4 regions of the Gordonia sp. DT101 genome follow, and region 3 is predicted to be linked to each of the others. Evidence: predicted binding sites of a transcription regulator. Region 3 holds the regulator's gene; each other region holds the start of a gene.
What was found. The regulator LexA, encoded in region 3, represses DNA repair genes until DNA is damaged. The targets are predictions, from matches to a motif close to CGAACANNTGTTCG.

Region 1: the regulator LexA is predicted to act here: its motif matches at 1,394-1,407, upstream of ACLQ3I_RS03595 (DUF222 domain-containing protein).
Region 2: the regulator LexA is predicted to act here: its motif matches at 2,612-2,625, upstream of ACLQ3I_RS15230 (DUF222 domain-containing protein).
Region 4: the regulator LexA is predicted to act here: its motif matches at 3,261-3,274, upstream of ACLQ3I_RS05960 (DUF222 domain-containing protein).

The regions. Positions count from the first base shown of each region.
Region 1 is NZ_JBNCLX010000001.1:718,442-723,665, reverse strand. Features, by position in the region: gene ACLQ3I_RS03595 (DUF222 domain-containing protein) at 143-1,378, opposite strand; gene ACLQ3I_RS03590 (SGNH/GDSL hydrolase family protein) at 1,512-2,300, opposite strand; gene ACLQ3I_RS03585 (SGNH/GDSL hydrolase family protein) at 2,335-3,099, opposite strand; gene ACLQ3I_RS03580 (SDR family NAD(P)-dependent oxidoreductase) at 3,123-3,884, opposite strand; gene ACLQ3I_RS03575 (acyl-CoA dehydrogenase) at 3,917-5,224, opposite strand, start outside.
Region 2 is NZ_JBNCLX010000004.1:77,770-82,993, reverse strand. Features, by position in the region: gene ACLQ3I_RS15250 (amidase domain-containing protein) at 1-218, shown strand, start outside; gene ACLQ3I_RS15245 (hypothetical protein) at 252-599, shown strand; gene ACLQ3I_RS15240 (hypothetical protein) at 596-1,045, shown strand; gene ACLQ3I_RS15235 (acetyltransferase) at 1,411-1,941, opposite strand; gene ACLQ3I_RS15230 (DUF222 domain-containing protein) at 2,630-4,348, shown strand; gene ACLQ3I_RS15225 (TetR/AcrR family transcriptional regulator) at 4,417-5,031, opposite strand; gene ACLQ3I_RS15220 (glycoside hydrolase family 3 N-terminal domain-containing protein) at 5,106-5,224, opposite strand, start outside.
Region 3 is NZ_JBNCLX010000006.1:178,138-183,361, forward strand. Features, by position in the region: gene hrpA (ATP-dependent RNA helicase HrpA) at 1-1,087, shown strand, start outside; gene nrdR (transcriptional regulator NrdR) at 1,167-1,658, opposite strand; gene ACLQ3I_RS20165 (LysM peptidoglycan-binding domain-containing protein) at 1,762-2,313, opposite strand; gene lexA (transcriptional repressor LexA) at 2,551-3,309, shown strand; gene ACLQ3I_RS20175 (putative PEP-binding protein) at 3,324-4,997, opposite strand; gene ACLQ3I_RS20180 (DeoR/GlpR family DNA-binding transcription regulator) at 5,206-5,224, shown strand, end outside.
Region 4 is NZ_JBNCLX010000001.1:1,251,141-1,256,364, reverse strand. Features, by position in the region: gene ACLQ3I_RS05975 (LGFP repeat-containing protein) at 1-877, shown strand, start outside; gene ACLQ3I_RS05970 (hypothetical protein) at 933-1,190, shown strand; gene ACLQ3I_RS05965 (IS110 family transposase) at 1,780-2,859, opposite strand; gene ACLQ3I_RS05960 (DUF222 domain-containing protein) at 3,289-4,536, shown strand; gene ACLQ3I_RS05955 (fatty acid desaturase family protein) at 4,737-5,224, opposite strand, start outside.

The sequences.
Region 1 (5,224 bases), on a different contig from region 3:
TGTCAATGGACATGTGCGGTCCCGGCCGGCGGTCGGGTGCACGGTGAATGTTCTTCCCGAAATGTGCTGCGCTGGTGTGCGTAACTTTCCCGGTCCGCTGGTCGAGTGGCCGACGAACGTGGTGAGGAGGCGTATCGAGACCTCAGGCGGCGATGTCGTCGAGGTGCATGGTGCGTCGGTGGTAGGCGGGCAATGGTTTTCGGTGTGGGTCAACGGTGCTCGGTGGGATGAGCCAGGGGTGGCGGTCGATGCCGAGGGCGATGTCCCACCTGTGGGCGTGGACCTGGGCGTGGCAGGACGGACATAAGAGGCAGCCGTTGTCGAGGTCGGTGGGTCCGCCGTCGCTCCAGAACACCATGTGGTGGATGTGTGCCCAGGAGGCTGGTGCTCCGCATTTGATGCAGCATTGGTCGCGAGCGATGATGGCTTTGCGTTGGTGGGATGTGAACAGGCGTTGTTCGAAGCCCATGTCCAGTGGTGCGCGGTTGCCGTCGATGATGATCTCGGTGATGCCGGCATCGCACGCCAACATCTTTGCCGTCGCCTGCGATACCGGGCCGAGCCATGGCAGCGACGCGAGGTCGGGGGTGTCGACCGGGATGGTCAGGTTGATGTGTGTCTTCGGTGCGGTCATGAACGGGGTGTTCGCCGACGTGGCGGCGTCGAGGATCTGTTCGAGCGCATCGGCGCGTTGCGCGCCCGGACTGCGGGCGTCGGGGGAGCCGTCGGGTTCGGGGCGCGCCTGGGTGAGTGAGTCGATGGCGGCGGTCAACTTCTCACCGATCACGACATCGAGATCGCCCTTCACGGCGACTCGCCCGTCGGAGGTGGGGACAACTGCGAACTCGTTGATCCGTCGATCCTCACCCGCGGGCAGTCCGCCGGTTTCGGCGGCGACCTGGTTACCGAGCCCACGTGCGACCTTCTCGATCTCTTTCGGCGTGGCTCCGGACAGCGCGTGGGCGATCAGCGCCTGCTCGTGTTCGAGGCGCTCCTCATCACAGAGCCCGTCGGCGGCGCGACGCATGATGTGCACCATGCCGGCCACCATCGCATCGACATGCTCACCGGAGAACACCCCATCTCCTGCGTAGCCCGGCAGTCGTTGCAGGGACGCCAGTGCTGTGCCGATCCGCAGCCAGCGCGAGGCGACCCCGGGTGCGGCACCCATCTCGATCAGCAGGTTGCACGTTGTGCCGCCGGACTGTGGTGCCACGCCCAACCGGTCGAGCGCCGCGGCGTGGATCGCCAGCCGGTGATCGACAACGTTACGCAGTTCCAGCAACGCCTTGGTGGCGTCGAACACCTGCCGCCCTGACGCTGCATCGGCGACGGTGACCTCACGCGCACAAGCAATGATCGAGCTGATCTCCCCCATGTCATCCAGCATACTCGAACGCGTGTTCGAGTCAAGCATTTCTTCAGTGCCACAAAGAAACTCGCCAATTCTGGCCTCACGCAACTCTCCAGGATATCGCGACGCAACGACAAGATCGGCCGGGCTCGAGGGATCAGCCGAGCAACTCGCGCAGGCCCTCCGCCACCGCCGCCATTCCCTCGGCGTTGGGATGGAAGGAAGCGCCGATCCGGTTCAGATCGGTGAAGAACCCGAAGACCCAGGGTGCCGCGTCACCGAGCGCATGGGCTTCGCTCAACGAAGACGCGGAAAACAGTTCGGCACCGGACCGATCTGCGGCCACCAGGTGCGCCTCGCGCACGGCGGCCTGAATGCGGCGCGCCTTTGCCAGATCTGCTGCGGGAAAAGGGACGTCATGTCCGGCGACGGTGCGGTCACCGACGGCGGTCAGATAGTCGACCAGAACGATCCGTGCTCGTGGAGCGCGTTCGCGTACTTCACCGACCACCACGACGAGACCATCGGCGGTGCGCTCGATGTCGGCACTCGTCGGATCCGGAACGGGGTCGCTGACCATTCCGGCCACCAGCTTCGCGATCGGTGATGCCGGAGCATGTTGTCGCCACGCCGCGGCGAGCATGAAGCCGATGTACTGCAGATCGTTTCCACCCGCTGTGACGGTGACGACGTCGGCCTCCGCAGGCAGCTTGTCGATCTGCGGCCCGAATCGTGTTCCGGTCGGCGAGATCTGCTCGGTGCGGACGATGTTGTCTGTCGTCGCACCCGACACCGAGAGGTCAACCAGGCGGGCGTCGAGATGCTCGGCGAGGAGATGGGCATAGTTCCGTGTGGAGCGCATTGCCGCCGAATCGTCCATCGGCGAAATTCCGGGGCCGGCCGCATAGGAGCTTCCCAGGGCAGCGATGCGGCGGATGTGGGACACCTGGCCATCGTGCCAGGGTCGCCGAGCGCGACGACTACCGCGTTGTGGCTCGTGGTTCGACGGCGATCCAGGTCGGGTGCTTCGCATCCCGATCATCTCCCGACGATCGGCCTCGGAGTCGCCGGATGACCCACGGGGCCAGGTGACTACGCGTGAAACGCAGATCTTCGGTCCAGCGGTATCCGATGATCGGTTCCACCGGCCGGTCGGGCATCGCAAGCGTGTGGACGCCGATGGCGCGTAGGACATGTGCCGCAACCCGCTGATGGCCGATCGGATTGAGGTGGAGTCGATCGTCGGACCAGTAGGCCGGTCGCCGGATCTCGCTGTCGTGGAACATGTCGACGAACGTCAGATCCTCGTCGGCGGCCAGGGTGGCGATCTCGGTGGTGAGGAACTCGCCGCGGGACCGGATGGTGTCGCGGAACGGCAACCCAGACGAGGGGTCCGCGCCGGCGAGCAGGACGACCTCGATCCCCGCGTCGCGGCATCGTCGGACCGCTTGGCGGGTGAGCTCGATCAACCGCGCGAGATCCCCGCCCGGACGCAACATGTCGTTGCCGCCCCCGTTGAAGGTGAGCAGGGTGGGCAGTGGATTCAATGCGAGTGCCGTATCGACCTGTTCGGTGGCGATCGGTTCCAGGAGGCGCCCACGGATCGCGAGATTGGCGTACTCGACGCCACCGTGCTCGGCCGCGAGACCTTCCGCGACCAGGTCGGCCCACCCGCGAGGATGGACGCCGTCCGGCTCATCGCCGACGCCTTCGGTGAAACTGTCGCCGATAGCAACGTATCGCATTGTGCCCCCGTGTCTTCCGGTCTCTAGGTGATGGTCACGCCGCCGTCGACCGGGATGGTCTGCCCGGTCACGTAACCCGATGCCGGCGAGGCCAGCCACACAGCCGTCGCCGCCAGTTCCTCGCCCTGGCCCATCCGGCCGAGGAGAACGCGCGGCAGCTGGGACTCCAGGTAGCCGTCGTGGTAGGTGTCGGTCATCTCGCTCTCGAAGAATCCCGGCGCGATCGCATTGACCCGGATTCCCTTGCGCGACGCCCATTGCTGAGCCAGATCGCGGGTGAGTCCGATGACGCCGGCCTTGCTGGCCGCGTACGCGGCCTGGGGGAGTCCGGCGGTGGTGATGCCCAGGACGCTGGAGATGTTGACGACCGCGCTGCCGGGCTGCATGACCCGAGCGCACGCCTGCGCCATCCAGTACGACCCGTTGAGGTTGACATCGACAACAGAGCGGAACTGATCGGGGGTCTCGCGGGTCGCCGGGACCGCGGTACCCACACCGGCGTTGTTGATCAGGACGTCCACCCGGCCGAAGGCTTCCATCGCCGCATCGATGACGGCCTGGCACTGGTCGGGATCGGCGACGTCCGCGGGCACGCACAGCGCTTTGCGGCCCAGGGCCTCCACCTTGGCTGCGGTGTCGGCGAGGCGCTCGGCGCGCCGGGCGGCGAGCACGATGTCGGCTCCGGCCTCGGCGAACCCGGTGGCGAACGACACCCCGAGACCCGACGACGCGCCGGTGACGACAACGACCTTGTCGGTCAGGTTGAACATGTCCAGCAGGGGCATGTGATGACTCCTTGGGTCGGTGCGGTGGCCGGTCAGAACCAGGCCGGGTCGGTGTCCAGGGTGGTGCGATCGAGCGCGGCGACCAGCGACAGCTGCGCAGCCGTCTTCGGCAGTTCGTAGCGGAAGAAGTACTGGGCGGCAGCACGTTTGCCGTCGTAGAAATCGCCCGTCCGGTCCGCGGCCGCCAGCAGCTGCTCGAGCCACATCCAGGCCACGACGATGTGTCCGGCCGCCTCCAGATACGCGGTGGCGTTGGCGAGCGACAGCGCCGGATCGCCGGCCGACCACACCTGTGCGGTGGTGGTGACCAGCTGGTCGACAGCCTTCCGGAGGTCGGTGGCGTACTCCGCGGTGCTCTCGCCCGAGGCCGCGCGGTCGATGGTCGCGCCGATCGTCTCGGCGAGCAGGGCGAGGCCTGCGCCGCCGTTCATGACCACCTTGCGGCCGAGCAGGTCGAGTCCATGGATGCCGTGGGTACCCTCGTGAATCGGGTTCAGCCGGTTGTCGCGGTAGTACTGCTCGACGTCGAATTCCTTGGTGTAGCCGTAGCCGCCGTGAACCTGGATGGCCAGGCTGTTGGCCTCCAGACACCACTGTGACGGCCAGCTCTTCGCGATCGGGGTGAGCACATCGAGGAGGAGACCCGCCCGGGCCTGGTCGTCGCCGCTGCTGGTGGACTGTTCGTCGACCAACTTGCTGCAGTACAGGCCGAGCGCGAGAGCGCCCTCCACGTAGGACTTCTGGGCGAGCAACATGCGCTTGACGTCGGCGTGCTCGATGATCGGCACGGGTTTGCTCGCCGGGTCCTTCTGGTCCACCGGTCGGCCCTGCGTGCGGACCTTCGCGTACTCGAGCGATGCGAGGTACCCCGCGTATCCCAGTGACGTGGCCAGGAATCCGACCCCGATCCGTGCCTCGTTCATCATGTGGAACATGTAGCTGAGGCCGCGGTGTTCCTCGCCGACGAGGTAGCCGACGGCGCCTGTCTCCGACGTCGGCGAGTGCGTGCCGTCGCCGAAGTTCAGCAGCGTGTTGGTGGTCGCGCGGTTGCCCATCTTGTGGTTGAGGCCGACGAGGGCAACGTCGTTGCGGGTGCCGTCCGCCAGGTACTTGGGCACGATGAACAAGGAGATGCCCTTGACGCCGGGCCCGCCTCCGGGTGCCTTCGCGAGCACGAGATGCACGATGTTCTCGGAGAGTTCGTGGTCGCCTGCGGAGATCCACATCTTGGTGCCGGTGATCCGGTACGTGCCGTCGGGCATCGGCTCGGCCTTGGTGGTGATGTCGGCGAGCGACGATCCGGCCTGCGGTTCCGAGAGGCACATCGTGCCGAAGTACCG
Region 2 (5,224 bases), on a different contig from region 3:
ACACCCAGGCAGGGACCACGCCCGACGGCAATACAATGTCACCGGGCCTCGCACATCATGCGGCCATTGTGACGGGAGTCCTTCCCGATGGACAGGTGGTCTATACCCAACACACACCTGGAAACACCGACCTTCCCCTGGATGGCAGACTCCCCGAGGTCGCAATGCACGAGGGGCAGCAGAAGATCGAGATCGTGACACCGAAAAAGACGTGGTGAACCCCGGATCCCCACAGTGAAAGGTAAAAAAGCATGAGCTATGACGACCTGCACATAGCACCCGACCGGGTGAAGACGACAGGCGGCAAACTCTCGTCCATTGCCGGGCAGGCGCTCTCCAGGACAAACACCTACTTCGACTCCCAGGCGACTGCCGCCTCGGACAATCCCGGCTTTGCCACTGGCCCAAAACTGATTGCATACGCAACCGAGTTGCACAATCAGATAAACGGGTTCATCACCGACCTCAGCTGCAACGCAGAGGGCATTATCGGCGCCGCCGAATCATTCGTGAGCGCCGATCCGCAGAACGCCGCTGGATTCAATCGTGAACTTGCAGCGCTCAACGGTCTGACCAAGCCACCGATTCCGGGTCGATGAAGCGCGTCATCATCACTTTGGTCGTCCTTCTGGTATCAGTGGGCGCCTATTTCGGCTACACCACCTACCGCAAGCATCACTACCACAAGCAGGATGCCATCAACAGCTGCCTCACCTCGATTCGAAATGACATCAGCATTGAGCTCAAGGCGAACGACATTGGACAACAACAAATCGCGGTATTGACATCCTCAGCCAGCTTCTCCGACGTCGATGCACACAAGACAATTGTCACCGAAGATGGGCTTGGCATACTTCAGCGCGAGCACAAGTCGAACACCGACGTGCTCGCTGCATGGGAGATCCACGGAACGGTTGCTCTGCCCGGATCGCTGCCGCAGTATGGAAGTCTTGGTTCGACAAACGAATTTGGTTGTAGCGCCATCGTCTTCAAGGATGGTTCGATCACGACGCTGAGTCGTAGTGTCCAGGACGCAAACGAGTAGTCACCGCTGCACGCCCGACGCATGAAGGTCTGCCTCGTCGGCTGGCCGAAATGCGCTGACTCGTATTGATTTCTCACGGCCGTCTTCAGACATCGCTCGCGACGTTCCGCGGAACGCTCAGCAACGCCGGGGCTTGTAACTGCACCTCCTGGTAACACGAAACCTCAATACCCGAGCCCCTCCTCTCAGTCCGGCTCGCTGCGGTGGCACTACCACGACCCGCGGATCGACTTGGACTGCACCGGCGACGGAGTCATCCGACATCGGGCGAACTCAGCCGGTGAAGTAGCCGAGGAGCATGCCGGCACCGAAACCCAGGATCGGGTAGGTGACGAGCATGGACACCTTTCCGGTGAAGTACGTTTTCACGCGACGCCACTCGGTGGGGTTGTGGTCCTGATCCAACGCTCCTCCATCTCTCTGATCTCGAATTCCATGCTGTTCCAATCGCCGTCGGCGGTGGTGGCCGTGAGGATCGAGAGCATGGAGTGCCCCGCGGGCGTCAGGTAGGCGAGTTGCGACCGCCGGACTCGAAGTTCCTCGCCGTCGGCTCGATAGGTACCCTCGTCCACGCTGAGATTCCCGTCGGGCCTTACGCCATGGTTCAGGATCGTGCCACTGTCGAGGGCGCCGATGTCGAAACTGGTGTCGATCTCCGCGAGGTCTATCACGTCGGTCGTGCCGAGATCGAAATACTGGACGGCTACGTTGGGAACAAACCTCAGGGTCGGAGTGGTCGAGCGCAACAGCACTCGACTCGCCATCGCGGCGTGCGCCGACTCGGCATCCAGCTCATACCAGGCGGGCGGAGGCGTGAAGTCCAGGGATTCCGTTGTCGCGCATAGTGTCACCGTGCAGCCGAAGCGGACGATCGCATATTCAGTGGCGGCAATCATGAGTCGTCACGATTCGTTCGTGTCACGGGGAGAGTGCACCGCCGCTGAGTAGACCGACGACGAAGGCGAGGATCGAGGGGCTACAGACCAAAGGAGTGAAAATCATGAAGTTCAAGGTCCCGTCCGACAATGACGACGAGAGTCGTCTCGGCTCCGCCGGCGAGTTTTGTGCACTCCACGATGTTGAGGCTGACCTCGCTTGATGCCGAGCCTTCCGCTTGCCATGATCGGCGTCACGTTGCCGCATCAGTCGAACACCCTTTCACAACCTTGGCCGCATCAGCTCCGGCCTTACTCCCGATGGCGGCACCGATACCGGCACCGATCGCGGTACCGACTGGACCCGCGAAAGACCCGACCACTGCTCCGGCAGCAGCTCCCCCGACCAAACCTCCCGCAAAGGACCCGCCGGCGGCAGCAGCCGCATCTCCGCCATCTCGCTCGCCGCGATCGTTGATCGATCTCCTGATTAAAGGAGAGGTACAAATCTGTCAAATCCGGTGTGGGAACCGCCGGCGAGGTGCTACGCCTGCGACCGGTCCAGCGCGAAGACGATGTCGGTCCGCTTCTCGACAGCCCACCCGGCTTCGGCAACACGTCGCGATCGAACTGCCGGTCGGCCGACGGCTCGGATCCCGGCTACGACGAAGCGGCCAAACTTGTCGGTGGTCGAATGTATGTTCGAATCATGTCCGAAGGAATGCTGCTCGAGCAGTTGCGTGCCGATCAGGATCATTGCGCTGCCGAGTTGATCGAGGTGTTATACCACTGCGCGGCCGTGAGTGCCTCTGCCGACTTCCGAATGTTGCAGGCCATCAGCCTGATTCATGAAGAGCACGAGGAAGATTACCTAACGACGGCGGCAGCCGCGGTCGGTTCGGGTGAGGCCGACCCACAGACCATCTCGGCCACCGCGATGCTCGGCCGTGCCGGCGACGACCCTCGCGGACGCTACGGTCCCAACGGGCTGGAAAAGACGATCGCCGAAGTCGGTGCGGCCCTGACCGTCACACCCGCGCGGGCGCGTGAGTTGATCGTCGCCGGCAGTGTGATGCGCAATCAGTTGCCCTTCGTCGGTGGCATGTTGGCCATCGGACGCATCGACCTGCCGCGGTTCCTGATGGTGGTCAAACGCAGCGAGCTGGTCGACCAGGAGAAGATGGGGTCACTCGACACCGCACTGGTGGGTGAGATCGAGAATCGTGCGCCGATGTCGATGACACGTTTCCTGACGATGCTCGACGCAACGATCGCCCGGACCGATGCTGGTGCCACCCGCAAACGTCGCGAGGTTGTCGCCAAGGATCGGGCGATAACGGTGCGCTCGGATCGGCATACGCCCGGCCAGTCGCGGATGTCGGCAAGCCTACCCGCCGAACACGCTGCTGCCGTCAACGCGAAACTCGACGCGATGGCCGCCGACGTCCACGACGATGACCCGCGTACCAAAGCACAACGACGCCTGGACGGATTCGTGGCCCTGGCCGGCGGACACACGGTGCTCGAATGCCGTTGCCAGGACTGCCTGAGCGGTGCTCCCGACACCGTCGACCCGTTCGACACTGCCGAATCGTTCGAGGCCACCCCGGACGTGCCGTCGCCCACCGACGGCACTGTCGCACAGGCTGATACACCCGACCAGTCCGAGAGGGCCATGGCCTCTCAGTCGGATGTCAGCGATACGTCCTCGGCCCAACCGCGTGACGGCGCACCGCGACCCACATTCCACATCGTCGTGAATTTATCCACACTGCTCGGACGCGACGATGACCCGGCGTTCCTCGACGGGCACGGTGTCATCGACGCCGAGACCGTTCGCAATCTGCTGGCCGAGGCCCACCGGTCCTACGTCCACACCGACCACAGCGACCACAGCGACACCGACGACCACAGACACAAGGACAAGGACAAGGACGATCACTGGCACAATCCTGCTCACGCCCGGCGCGCGAGGGCCGAACGTCGCTACCGGCCGGGCCGCAAGCTGGCCGAACTGATCAGGTGCGGCGAGTTGTGTTGCACCTTCCCCGGATGCAGCAATCCGGTCTGGCGCGCCGACCTCGACCACACAACGCCCCACGGCAAGGCCAGCGGTAAAACCAACCGGCGAAACCTCAAGCCGCTGTGCAGATTCCACCACAGATTCAAAACCTTCGACCCAGGATGGCGCGACTACCAAGACGAGATGGGCACCGTGTTCTTCCAATCACCGGACGGCCACATGTACCTGGGCAACGCCTACACCGGCCGTGACCTTTTCACCAGTCTTGCACCACCAGACCAACCGACCGACCACCCCGCGCGACAACGCATCGATCAGATACGTTCACGCCGTGCAGAATCGGTGAAACGCGCCAGCAAACGTGAAATCGACCGCTGGAACGCGGAGAATCCGCCGCCGTTCTGATGTGGGTGTGACATTCGGCCTGACACCTCGCGAGACAGTTCTGGGTGTCTTGCGGGGGATGGAGCGGTTCACTCCGCGACGGCGTCCGCCGTCCCGACCCCCTTGAGTCCGCGCCAGGTGATGCCGACGAGGAGGTCGGTCGCGGTGTCGAGGTCCACGTCGCCCTCGGTGATCCGGTCGGCGACGGCCTCACCGGCACCGACGAGTGCGACGGCGGTGAGCTCGAAGTCGATGTCGCGGGCGCCCTCGACCGTGGTGCCGGCGCGGATCAGTTCGGTGACCATCTCGGTGACACGAGCCCGACTGTCGGAGACGAAGTGCGAGAAGCTCGCCGTACCGACCGCGACGCGATAGAGCACCTTCCACGACTGGCGGTTCTCGTCGACGTAGCGAAGGAACTCCTTCACGACGGTCCGAGCCTGCTCCCGCTGCCTCAGCGATGGATCGAAACCGACGCTCATCGCCTCGATGAAGCGACCGGACTCGCGCTCGATGCAGGCGCTGAACAGTTCGTCCTTGGAGCCGTAATAGAGGTAGAGCATCGGTTTGCTGATCTCTGCCTCGGCGGCGATCGAGTCCATCGACGCCTCGCGGAAGCCGTTTTCCGAGAAAACCTTGACGGCGGCGTCCAGCATTTGTTGCTCCCGCACCGCGCGGGGCAACCGCTTCGTCCCGCCTGCCATCACACACCTCTTCGCACGCCAACACCGACACCTGAGTGTTCAGAGCTTACCGGATTACTTACCAGCCGGTAAGTTCAGCAGGTGAGAACGCCTTTCGACCGGAGAATCCGCACCACCGAGCGGTCCACCCGGGCCATCGTGAGCCGCTTGGCCGCGACCTCCCGCTGTAGCGAGTCGAGAACGGAGCTCACGT
Region 3 (5,224 bases):
GGAGCCGTTGCTGACCGGTCTGGCTCGCGAGCTCACCTCGATCACCGGCATGACGGTGTCGCCGGGTGACTTCTCGCTCGAGCGTGTCCCCGCGCATCTGACGATGAACTTCGCCGTCACCGATCGCACCGGGACGGTGGTCGCGAGCGGCAAATCACTGGCGGACCTGAAAAAGGGGTTCGCCGGGCACGACGACACCTCTCATCCCCGCGCCGTCCACACCTCGTGGAGTGCCGACGGCATCGGCGACCTGCCCGAAACCACCACTACGACTGTCGCGGGCCAGACGATCACCCGCTATCCGGGCCTCGATGTCGTGCGGGACGATGCAGGCCGAGCAACCGGCGTGACACGGACCGAGTCCGTCACCGCGACCGAACGCGACCACAAGCTCACGAACGCGGTGGTGGTGTTGCTGGAGACGACGATCCCGACGCTGTCCAAGAAGATCATCGGCACCCTCGACCCCGCCGGACGGTTGGCGCTGAGTCAGAGCCCGTATCGGCGAGGTGACGATCTGCTGGCCGACTGCACCCGGCGCGCGGTCCGCGATGCCGTGGCCACCCGAGATCTCACCATCATCCGGACGCCGGACCAGTTCACGCGGCTCCGCGACCAGATCCGATCGACCGTGACGGACGCGGCCCCCGAGTACTTCGCGCTCGCCACCGACGTTCTCCGACATCTGGCCCCGCTCCGATCGGAGATCGACCAGGACAGCGGGTCCGTCGCGGCCGACGACGTGTCCGAGCAACTGGAAAATCTCGTCTTCGACGGATTCGTGGCGGCCACCCCACGCACATATCTCACCGAGATCCCCCGATACCTTCAGGCGGCGGAGAACCGATTGGCCGACCTCTTGGCATCATCGAGCCGCGATCGCGATGCCCTGGCCGCGGTCGACCGCGTGATCGCGCACTGGAATCAGCGAGTCGCCCAGCTCCCCGTCGGTCGGCGCGATGCCTTCAACGAGTACGCACATTGGATGGTCGAGGAACTGCGGGTCGGTCTGTTCTCGCAGCGCCTCGGTACCGCCTATCCGATCTCCGAGAAGCGAGCGCTCCGCTTTCTGGACGCGTTCCGCTGAGCTCTCTGGACGGGTTCCGCTGAGCTCTCTGGACGGGTTCCGCTGAGCGCATGTCCGAGCGCACATCGCCCGGGCGCCGTCATTCCGAGACGATCGACCCCGTGGCGTCCACTGTCTTCCCGTGCGTCAAGTCGCCCTGCAGGTCATCGATCTCACGCTGGAAGTCCTCGAGCGAGTCGAACGAGCGGTACACCGACGCAAATCGGAGGTAGGCCACCTCGTCGAGCTCACGCAGCGGCTTGAGGATCGCCAATCCCACTTCGTTGCTGGGGATCTCGGCCGATCCGGATGCGCGCACGGCATCCTCGACCTGTTGCGCGAGCTGGGCGAGCGCGTCTTCGGCCACCGCGCGGCCCTGGCACGCCCGACGAACTCCGCGCATCACCTTCTCACGACTGAACGGCTCGGTGACCCCGTTGCGTTTCGCCACCGACAGCACGGCGCTCTCCACCGTCGAGAACCGGCGACCACACTCCGCACACGAACGGCGCCGTCGGATCGCCTGCCCTTCATCGGCGACACGCGAGTCGATGACCTTGGTGTCTTCGTTCTTACAAAACGGGCAGCGCATGTTGTCCTCACGCACATCTCGGGACACTCCGGCGCACCGGATGCTCGCTACGCCGTGCCGGTTCCCGGCTGGAACCTGTGCCATGGAGGATACCGTCCGTTGCTCAGCGGTATGCGGGCGCGATCAGCGCCTGCCCGACATGGAGGCCCGAGGCGGGCAGGGCGTTGCGCTCGACGATCTGATCGATGACCGACTGGCGCGGCAGATCCGGCGCCACCCGATCGGCGATCGAGCTCAGGGAGTCGCCCTGCCGCACATGCACCACCTCGGTGCCCACCGGTTGCGGGGCGACGGACGCGGCGTAGTTCGTCCCCACGATGGCGACGACCCAGACGAGCGCGGCCAGTGCACCCCCGACCAGCACCGCCAGTGCGGCCGCACGACGGCGGGCATAGACCCGCCGATCGTCCGCCGGTGCCGCACACCGGGTGCCGACGATCGTCGTGCCCGGGTTATAACGCCCGGCCGGACGTCGGTCGGCCGGACGGGTCGGCTCGACCCTGGCGGCGCGCCGGGGACGCGTGCCGACGCCCGACGTGACCGGCCGTCGCGGCGCGCCCGTCGGTGTCTCGCGGGACCGGGTCCCGCTGCTCGGCAGATCGCGCACGAGCGTCTCGCGGGTCGACGCCTCACGGGTCAAGGTGGCTGTGCTCATCGTGTCCTCCTGGGATCCGAATCGGCCGTCCCCTCGATCACATGTTCGATGGAACGCATGTTCGATTTGTAGCACGATGCCCCGACAAAGTCTCGACACGCGTCGAACAAATGTTTGAACCTGTCGGCGGGTTCGGTTAACCTCGGCCGTGAGACACGCGATCGACCAGCAATTTTGCGAGACGAACCCGATTCGGCGACAGCCGACGATGCAACAGCCGACAGGAAGGACTCAGCGATGAGCGACAAGGCCGGCGGGCGGCGCGGAGCCTCCCGCGCGATCCACGAGAGCGTAGACGCCCCCGACGAGTCGTCCGATCCGGCACCCGTCGTCGCCGACCCCGAGTTCGCGGAGACAGCCCTCACCGCACGCCAGCGCGGGGTCCTGGAGTTCATCCGCCAGTCCGTGCGGGAGCGTGGCTATCCGCCCAGTATCCGCGAGATCGGCGACGCGGTCGGACTGACCTCGACGTCATCGGTGGCGCATCAGCTCCGCACCCTGGAACGCAAGGGATTGCTCAAGCGCGATCACAACCGGCCGCGTGCGGTGAACATCCAGGACGGCGACCACACCCCGCCGGGCGGTGCCGCTGCCGGACTCGCCGACGGTCAGGAGCTGCCCACGCCGACCTTCGTGCCCGTCCTCGGTCGGATCGCCGCCGGCGGACCGATCCTGGCGGAGCAGGCCGTCGAGGACGTGTTCCCGCTCCCGCGAGAACTGGTCGGTGAGGGATCGCTGTTCCTGCTGCGCGTCGTCGGCGAGTCGATGATCGACGCCGCCATCTGCGACGGCGACTGGGTGGTGGTCCGGCAACAGAACGTCGCAGACAACGGCGACATCGTCGCAGCAATGATCGACGGCGAGGCGACCGTGAAGACGTTCAAGCGCAAGGACGGTCACGTCTGGCTGATGCCGCACAACGAGCTCTTCGATCCCATCCCCGGCGACGAGGCCGCGATCCTCGGCAAGGTCGTCACGGTGATGCGGCGCGTGTGAGGGTCGCCTGAGGGTCAGCCGTCGAGCGCCGCCGACGCGACCGCACGGGCCTCGGCGGGACCGGCGGTCGTCAGCACCGCTTGTGCGGCAGACCGGCATTGGTCGAGAGTCACCTCCGCGAGGCGTGCGCCGACCGGGGCAGCCGCGGCGGGCGCCGCGGACAACGAACTGACACCCATGCCGACGAGCACACACGCCAGCAACGGATCGGCGGCCGCCTCACCGCACACCCCGACCGGCTTGTCCGCCGCCTGACCGGCGCGGGCGACCATGTCGATCAGCGCGAGCGCGGCCGGCTGCCACGGATCCGTCAGCGTGGCGAGTTCGGCCGACATCCGATCGGCGGCCATCGTGTACTGCGTCAGATCGTTGGTGCCGATCGAGACGAAGTCGACCTCCGCCAGGATCGCCGCAGCCAGGATCGCGGCAGCCGGCACCTCGACCATCACCCCCGCGACCAACCCACGGCGACGCACCTCGCCCGCGAATTCCGCTGCCTCGGAAGGCGATGCGATCATCGGGGCCATCACCCACGGCGTGGCTCCGCCCTCCTGCGCGGCGGCCGCGATCGCATCGAGCTGCACCGCGCGGATATCGGGATGGTCGATGGCGATGCGATTGCCCCGGACGCCCAGCGCCGGATTGGCCTCATTCAGTTGGGTCACGAATTTCAGCGGCTTGTCCGACCCGGCGTCGAGCGTCCGGATCACCACTTTCTGATCGGCGAACGCGTCGATCACCTCGCGGTACAGCGTCGTCTGCTCGGCGATCGTCGGCGCCTCGGCGCGATCGAGGAACGCCAGCTCCGTGCGGAACAGCCCGACCCCCTCGACCGGATAGCCGGATGCGGTCCGTGCCGACGCCCCGTCGGCGACGTTCGCGAGCACCGAGACCCGATGTCCGTCCGCGGTCGCCCCAGGGCCCGTCCACGACGCCACCGCAGCAGCTTTGCGGCGGCTCTCGTCGACACCGGCGAGCGCCTTCGCCTCGTCGGGTTCGATCTCCAGAGTGCCCGCCGTACCGTCGACGAGCACTCTGGTGCCGACGGCCACGGTCGCGAGCCGGCCGACTGCGACAACGCACGGAATCCCCAACTGACGGGCGATGATCGCCGTGTGACTCGTCGGACCTCCGAGACGGGTGACCAACGCGATGATCAGTGTCGGATCGAGTCCGGCAGTATCCGCCGGGGCGAGGTCGTCGGCGAGCAGCACCGACGGCACGGGCGGTTCCGGTACGCCGGGCTCGGGTACCCCGAGCAACTCGGCGACAACCCGATCCCGGACGTCGTTGAGATCGGTGACCCGTTCGGCCATCAGTCCGCCGAGCTTGGTGAACATCGCGGCGAACTGTTCGGTCGCGGCCACCGCCGCGGCCGGCGCGGGGGTGCCGGTGGCGATCAATGCCGACGCCGCACCGACCCAACCACGGTCCTCGGCCAGACCCGCGGTCGCCACGAGCACCTCCGACGCCGCGCCCGAGGCATGCGAGGCCCGCTCCCGGAGCCGTCCCGCCACCGCCGCGGCGGCGTCGCTGAAGCGCTTGGTCTCGACATCACGCTCGTCCTCGGCGACGGCAGCCTCCGCCGCGCTCGGGTCGTATTCCGGACGAGCGCCCGGCCAGATCGCCGGTCCGAAGGCCTTACCCGCCACCACCGGCGTCCCCTGCAGAACCTGTGTCTGTGTCACCGAAGTCCCTATCCGTCCGTCGGTCCGCGAGCCGTTCCGGCCCAGGACTTACCGGCCTGTCTCGAACAGCGGGTCCTGTGGGTAATGAGCCCGCACTGAAGGTTATGTGATTCAAGTTACAAGAAAACCTTGACTTGTCAACATAAACAGGCGTAAACACAGATATATCAACAGACAAATCCACAGATTCCAACAGACGAGGACTTCCGTGTACGCCGAAGAACGTC
Region 4 (5,224 bases), on a different contig from region 3:
CTCGGGGGCACGACTCACCGCCGATCTGATCCCGGCCGGGCTGTCATTCGGTCTTCCCAGCCTGGGAACGCTCACGGTGGAAGCGGTCACCGACGGCGTCACCTTTCATGGCGACGGCTTCGACGTCACACTCCTCAAGCGGAGCGAGATCTACGCGGAGATTGGCATCGACATCCTGGGAGCACAGGCGCCGCGCGATTTCACGATGCTTCTGCCGGTACCTGCCGGATTCCGACTCCAGGCCGACGGTGGCCGCGTGGACCTGCTGGCCCCTGACTCGAGCGTTATCGCGGCCATTGGGCTCCCGATTGCGACAGATTCTGCGGGCGCGCTGGTCGATGTCAGTGCGGTTACCGCGGGGAGCAGTGTGACGTTCCAGTTCGACAAGACTGCACGCGTGCCCGTCGATTCTCTGTTCGAAGCTGCCACCAGCAGCTACGACGATTTCATGAGCATCGGCACGCAGCAGCGATGGGTCTGCGGCACCAATCCGAACGACTGCCGTCGCGCCTTCCCCGCGCAGTCGATGGCTCAGAAGATCTCGTTGCAGGAGTTCCCCGGTGCTGATCAGGGGGACAACCGAGCCGATGCGGCGCGGCACTGCTTATGGCAGGCATACACCACGGAGATGGCCAACGAAGACTTCGCGATACAGATCGCCGACGCCCACGAGCAGGACGCACCCGGCACCCCACAGGCCAACGCGATGGATGCGTACAACAACGTGACCGGACGCGCGGTCGGCCTGCGCAACGAAGGTAATCACGCCGGCATCGAGGATACGAGTCTTCGCTATGCACACGAGGCCCGTATCGTTCCGGACCTGGTCGGTCTGGACAATGAAGATGGCAACGATCTCATCGTCTTGAAAGACTGACAGGATGGACCACTCGAAAACTGACGCCCGGTCAACTCCGACGGGTCCCCCGCAGATGGCCTGGGCCTTGGTGCAAGGCCTCTGCGGCCTTCCTGCCGGAGCGCTCTGGTGGACCGCGTTTCTGGCCGTGCCAGAAGTCGGCCATTGGATGATCAATGCGCTTGTTCTGGCCCCGCTCCTCGCGGTGCTGGTCGCGATCCTGCTGCACACCAAGTGGCCGTTATTCAGAGTTTTCGGGTGGTCACTGGTGGTGGGGACGGTGGTCTACGGCTACTTGTTCACCTTCGGCGTCCTGATCCACATCGGATGGTAGAAACGTGCAACACGTGGGCAGGGCGAGGTGCCGTCGGGGGACAACCCCGACGGCACCACCACCGCGAGAAACCACACGAGTTCATTGAATTGACTTCTTACGACCTGGTTGGCGGCGCCAAGGATGACCGCGGATTCGGTCATCAACCTGAGATAGCCACACGCCTGGACGCCGAGTCGCTCACCGATGCACAGATCGGCTGCTGGCTCCGGGGGCACAGGGCACGGCGGCAACTGCGGGTCGGCGTCACTCTTGCAAACAACCCTGAGGTACAGCAGGTGGGCGACCAAAAATTGAACTGGTGTTGACCGATGAGGACCGGGAGACGCTGACGCGAACTGCCCACTGCTCCCGGTTTCGGGCCAGTACACCATCTGGTGTGGCTGCACCGCCCCCCCCAGTACGATTTCCGAGGCGAAAGCGATCAGGCCATCGACAGCCACTACATCGCCGCGTGATTCACCGTCCCCGACACAGCCTGTAACGAGGGTCGGGGGGAACGCCACCATCACTGGCGCCAAAGCACAGATCTACTCCACCGAGGGCTACTCCCACCACCAATTCACCCGTTGGCCCCAAGTCTCCGGGATCAACGGCGCCAACCAGTACGTGAACTGCCAAGAGCTGCCTGACTACATGGGCGCGAGACTGCTGAATGATCGTCTCTCATTGTGCGCCATAACCGTTTCGCCACTTGTCGTTTGAGGCAGCGCATCGCCTCGCGTGAGGTCTTCCCTTCGGACATCTTGCGCTGGTGGTAGGCGTATCCGTCGCTGCTGGGTGTTCTGGCTTGAGTAACGGCGACGATGTGGATCGCCGAGTTCAGAGTGCGATCGCCGTAGCGTGAGAGCCGGTGACGTTGTTTGTCGGCACTGGCGACCTCGACAGGAGCGGTACCGGTGTAGCTCGCGAATGCAGCCTCGTTCGCGAAGCGGGTCGGATCACCGGTCCGAGCGAGAATCCTTGCCGCAGTCGCGATCCCGACGCCATTAATCTTCATCAGCTTTGTGCCACTCGCAGCGAGCTCGGTCTTGACTCGGGTGCTGAGGTCGTCAATCTGAAACTGGATTCGCCGCAGGTCGCCGACTATCTCGAGGGCGACGTTCTTACGCATCGCGTCTGCCTGAGTCTCGGGCCGGAACGCTTTGAGCTGCTTGGCGGCGTCTTCGGTGTCGAAATCACGTCCAATGCCGCCCGGGAACAGCTCTCGCAGCAGCGCGTGGAGCTGATTGACGAGCCGCCCGTTCTGCTTGACCAGGTCGACCCGGCGTTCGTCGAGGACTCGCAAGACACCGGTTTGGCCTTCTGGGGCGACCGGCCGAAAATCGCCCTGACTGAATGCCACACACGCCGCCGCAGCGGCATCGATGCGGTCGTTCTTGCGGCGGCCACCACGCGAGAGTTGACGCACCCGGGCCGTCGCCGTCGATGGGACATCGACGACCGCCTCACCGCGGCTGACCAACCACTGCGTGAGATGGTGCCCGAGCCCGGAAGCGTTCTCCACGGCCCAAATCCGATCCGGCCACGCCTTGGACCATGTGATGAGCTGTGCGTAATCGTCGAACGATGACCTGATCCGCACAGATCCGAGATCCCGGTTGTTGGCCGAGTTCACCGCGGTAGCGGTGTGGGTGGACTTGTGCGGGTCGATACCGATCACGATCACTGTGAGGTGCGCCTTCCGAGCAGTGGACAGTGGCAATCCGCTGCCGGCATTCCGACTTCCAGCCACCCAGGGACGGGCGGCGTTCCTGTGTTGAGCCAGGCAGCGAACAGTGACCGCGAGGAAACAGAACCCTCTTAGAGCCAACCCTCCGGCCGGACGGGTGGCAGGAAGCCAGCGAGTCATCCCCGAGGTCACCTACGGCACGCTACGACCCGTAGGTTCGAACACGATGCCGCCCCAACATAGAAGTCGGGAGCCAGATCCGAAGGCGTGACTCCTGTGACTCCTGTTCACGGCAGTCCACTGCAGTCCACTGCAGTCCACTGCAGTCCACTGCAGTCCACTGCAGTCCACTGCTGGTACTGAAAGTCGTTGGGCTAAACCACTATTAGTTCTTGACTCGAACATACATGCGAGTAGTGTGGGGTCATGGGAGCAGCGGGGGATCTCACCATCACCGACATCTTGGGCGAACTGCGTATTGATGCGGAACTCAGCGGTCGCGGCGAATTCGAGGCAATGCAGTCGACCATCAGGGCACGCAACCAGATCGACCATCGTGCAGCCGTCCTCGCCGGTGCACTCGATCGCCTGGGAATCGCCAAAGATCACGGACGGACCACTCGAGAGTTGTTGATCGTCATGGGATTTGCGCCGTCGGCGGCGCAGCGACTGTTGCGCATCGCGGCCGGGGCGGCACAACTCCCGACCCTGGACGCGCACGCTGCCGACGGCGCCATCTCCGGCGAGCACACCGATGCGATCGTGCGCGGCATGAAGCACATCGCGACACGATCGCCGGAACCGATCGATGGGGCGATGCGTCATAAACATGTGACAGATCTTCTCGGACAGTTCTTCTCCGGCGCCACACCCGCCGAGATCATGGATCGCGCACGGACACTCGGCAACCAGATCGCCGCTTCGAGCGAGGGCGGCCTCCCTGCGGCCGAAGATCGGGCGCTCAACACGCTCGATCACGGCAAAGACGATGACGGTCGACTCCAGGTGCGGGCCGACCTCGACGTCGAGGTCGGCGAGAAGTTCCGTGCGGCCATCGACGAGCTGGCAGCGCCCCGGCCAGAACCCGACGGCTCACCGGATGCGCGGTCGACCCAGCGTCGTCAGGCCGACGCCCTGGAGACGCTCCTCGACATCGCCGCCCGCTGTGGCGACACCGCGTCCGCGCCGCGCACCCAGGTGCTGCTGACAGTGCCGGCCGACGCTCCGACGTTGTCGTCGTTGGCGCTCATGGGATCGGTCACCGAGGCCACGATGCGCGCACTTGCATGTGACACGTCGGTCACCACCGTCATCGTCGACGGCGAACGGGTGCCGCTCGACATCAGCCGCGAGAAGCGATTCTTCCCGGCACACCTACGCAAGGCCCTCTACGTTCGCGACCAGTGCTGCATCAAGTGCGGCGCACCTGCCGACCGCACCCACGCCCACCACATCCGTCACTGGGCAGACGGCGGGGACACATGTCTCGTGAACGGCTGCCTGCTCTGTCCGTCGTGTCATGCGGATGTGCATCACCACGGATGGGAGGTGTTCATCGGTTCCGACCAGCATCCATGGCTCATCCCACCGCGGACCGTCGACCCGAGACGCAGACCCCTGCGTGCCTACAACAGACGCGCGCTGACCACCGACGACCTCGCACTGGCCGGCTGACGCTCAACTGGCCCAGCGCTCAACAGGCTCAGCGCTCAACCGTCCCAGCGCAATTGATTTCTCGCACCCGGCAAACAACGGTTCATCCGGCCGGGACCGCATCAGTCCTTTGACAACTCCATAGTGTGAAAAAAGTGAGTGTGAAAGAAGTGTGCGCGCACTGTTGCTCGGGTGGCCGCCCTGACACGGCGGCCGCCCGATCAGCTCGCCGCCTGCACCGGCGCGTTCTTGAGTTCCCGCATCGCAGTGCGTAGACCCCGACGCCGACCGGTCACCGGATCGACCCCGAAGTGGTTCTGTACACCATCGCGCACGGCGAACCGCAACTCCGAGGCAGTCTCGGGCGCATCGTCGGACGTTGCCTTCAACAGCGCGTTGGGCAGCGCGAGCTTGGCGATGGTCCGGAACGACTGAAAATACTGGTGCACAATGGAACCCGTCGTATACGGCAGGTCGTACTTGTCGCACAGTTCACGCACCCGAACGCCGATCTCCTCGTACCGATTGCTCGGCAGATCGGGGAACAGGTGGTGTTCGATCTGGTGGCTCAGGTTGCCGCTCATGAAACGCATCAGCGGTCCGGCACGAAAGTTCGCCGATCCCAGCATCTGTCGGAGATACCAGCGCGGCTGGTCCTCGTTCTCGTACTCCTCGACGGTGAACTTCTCGGCACCGTCCGGAAAGTGAC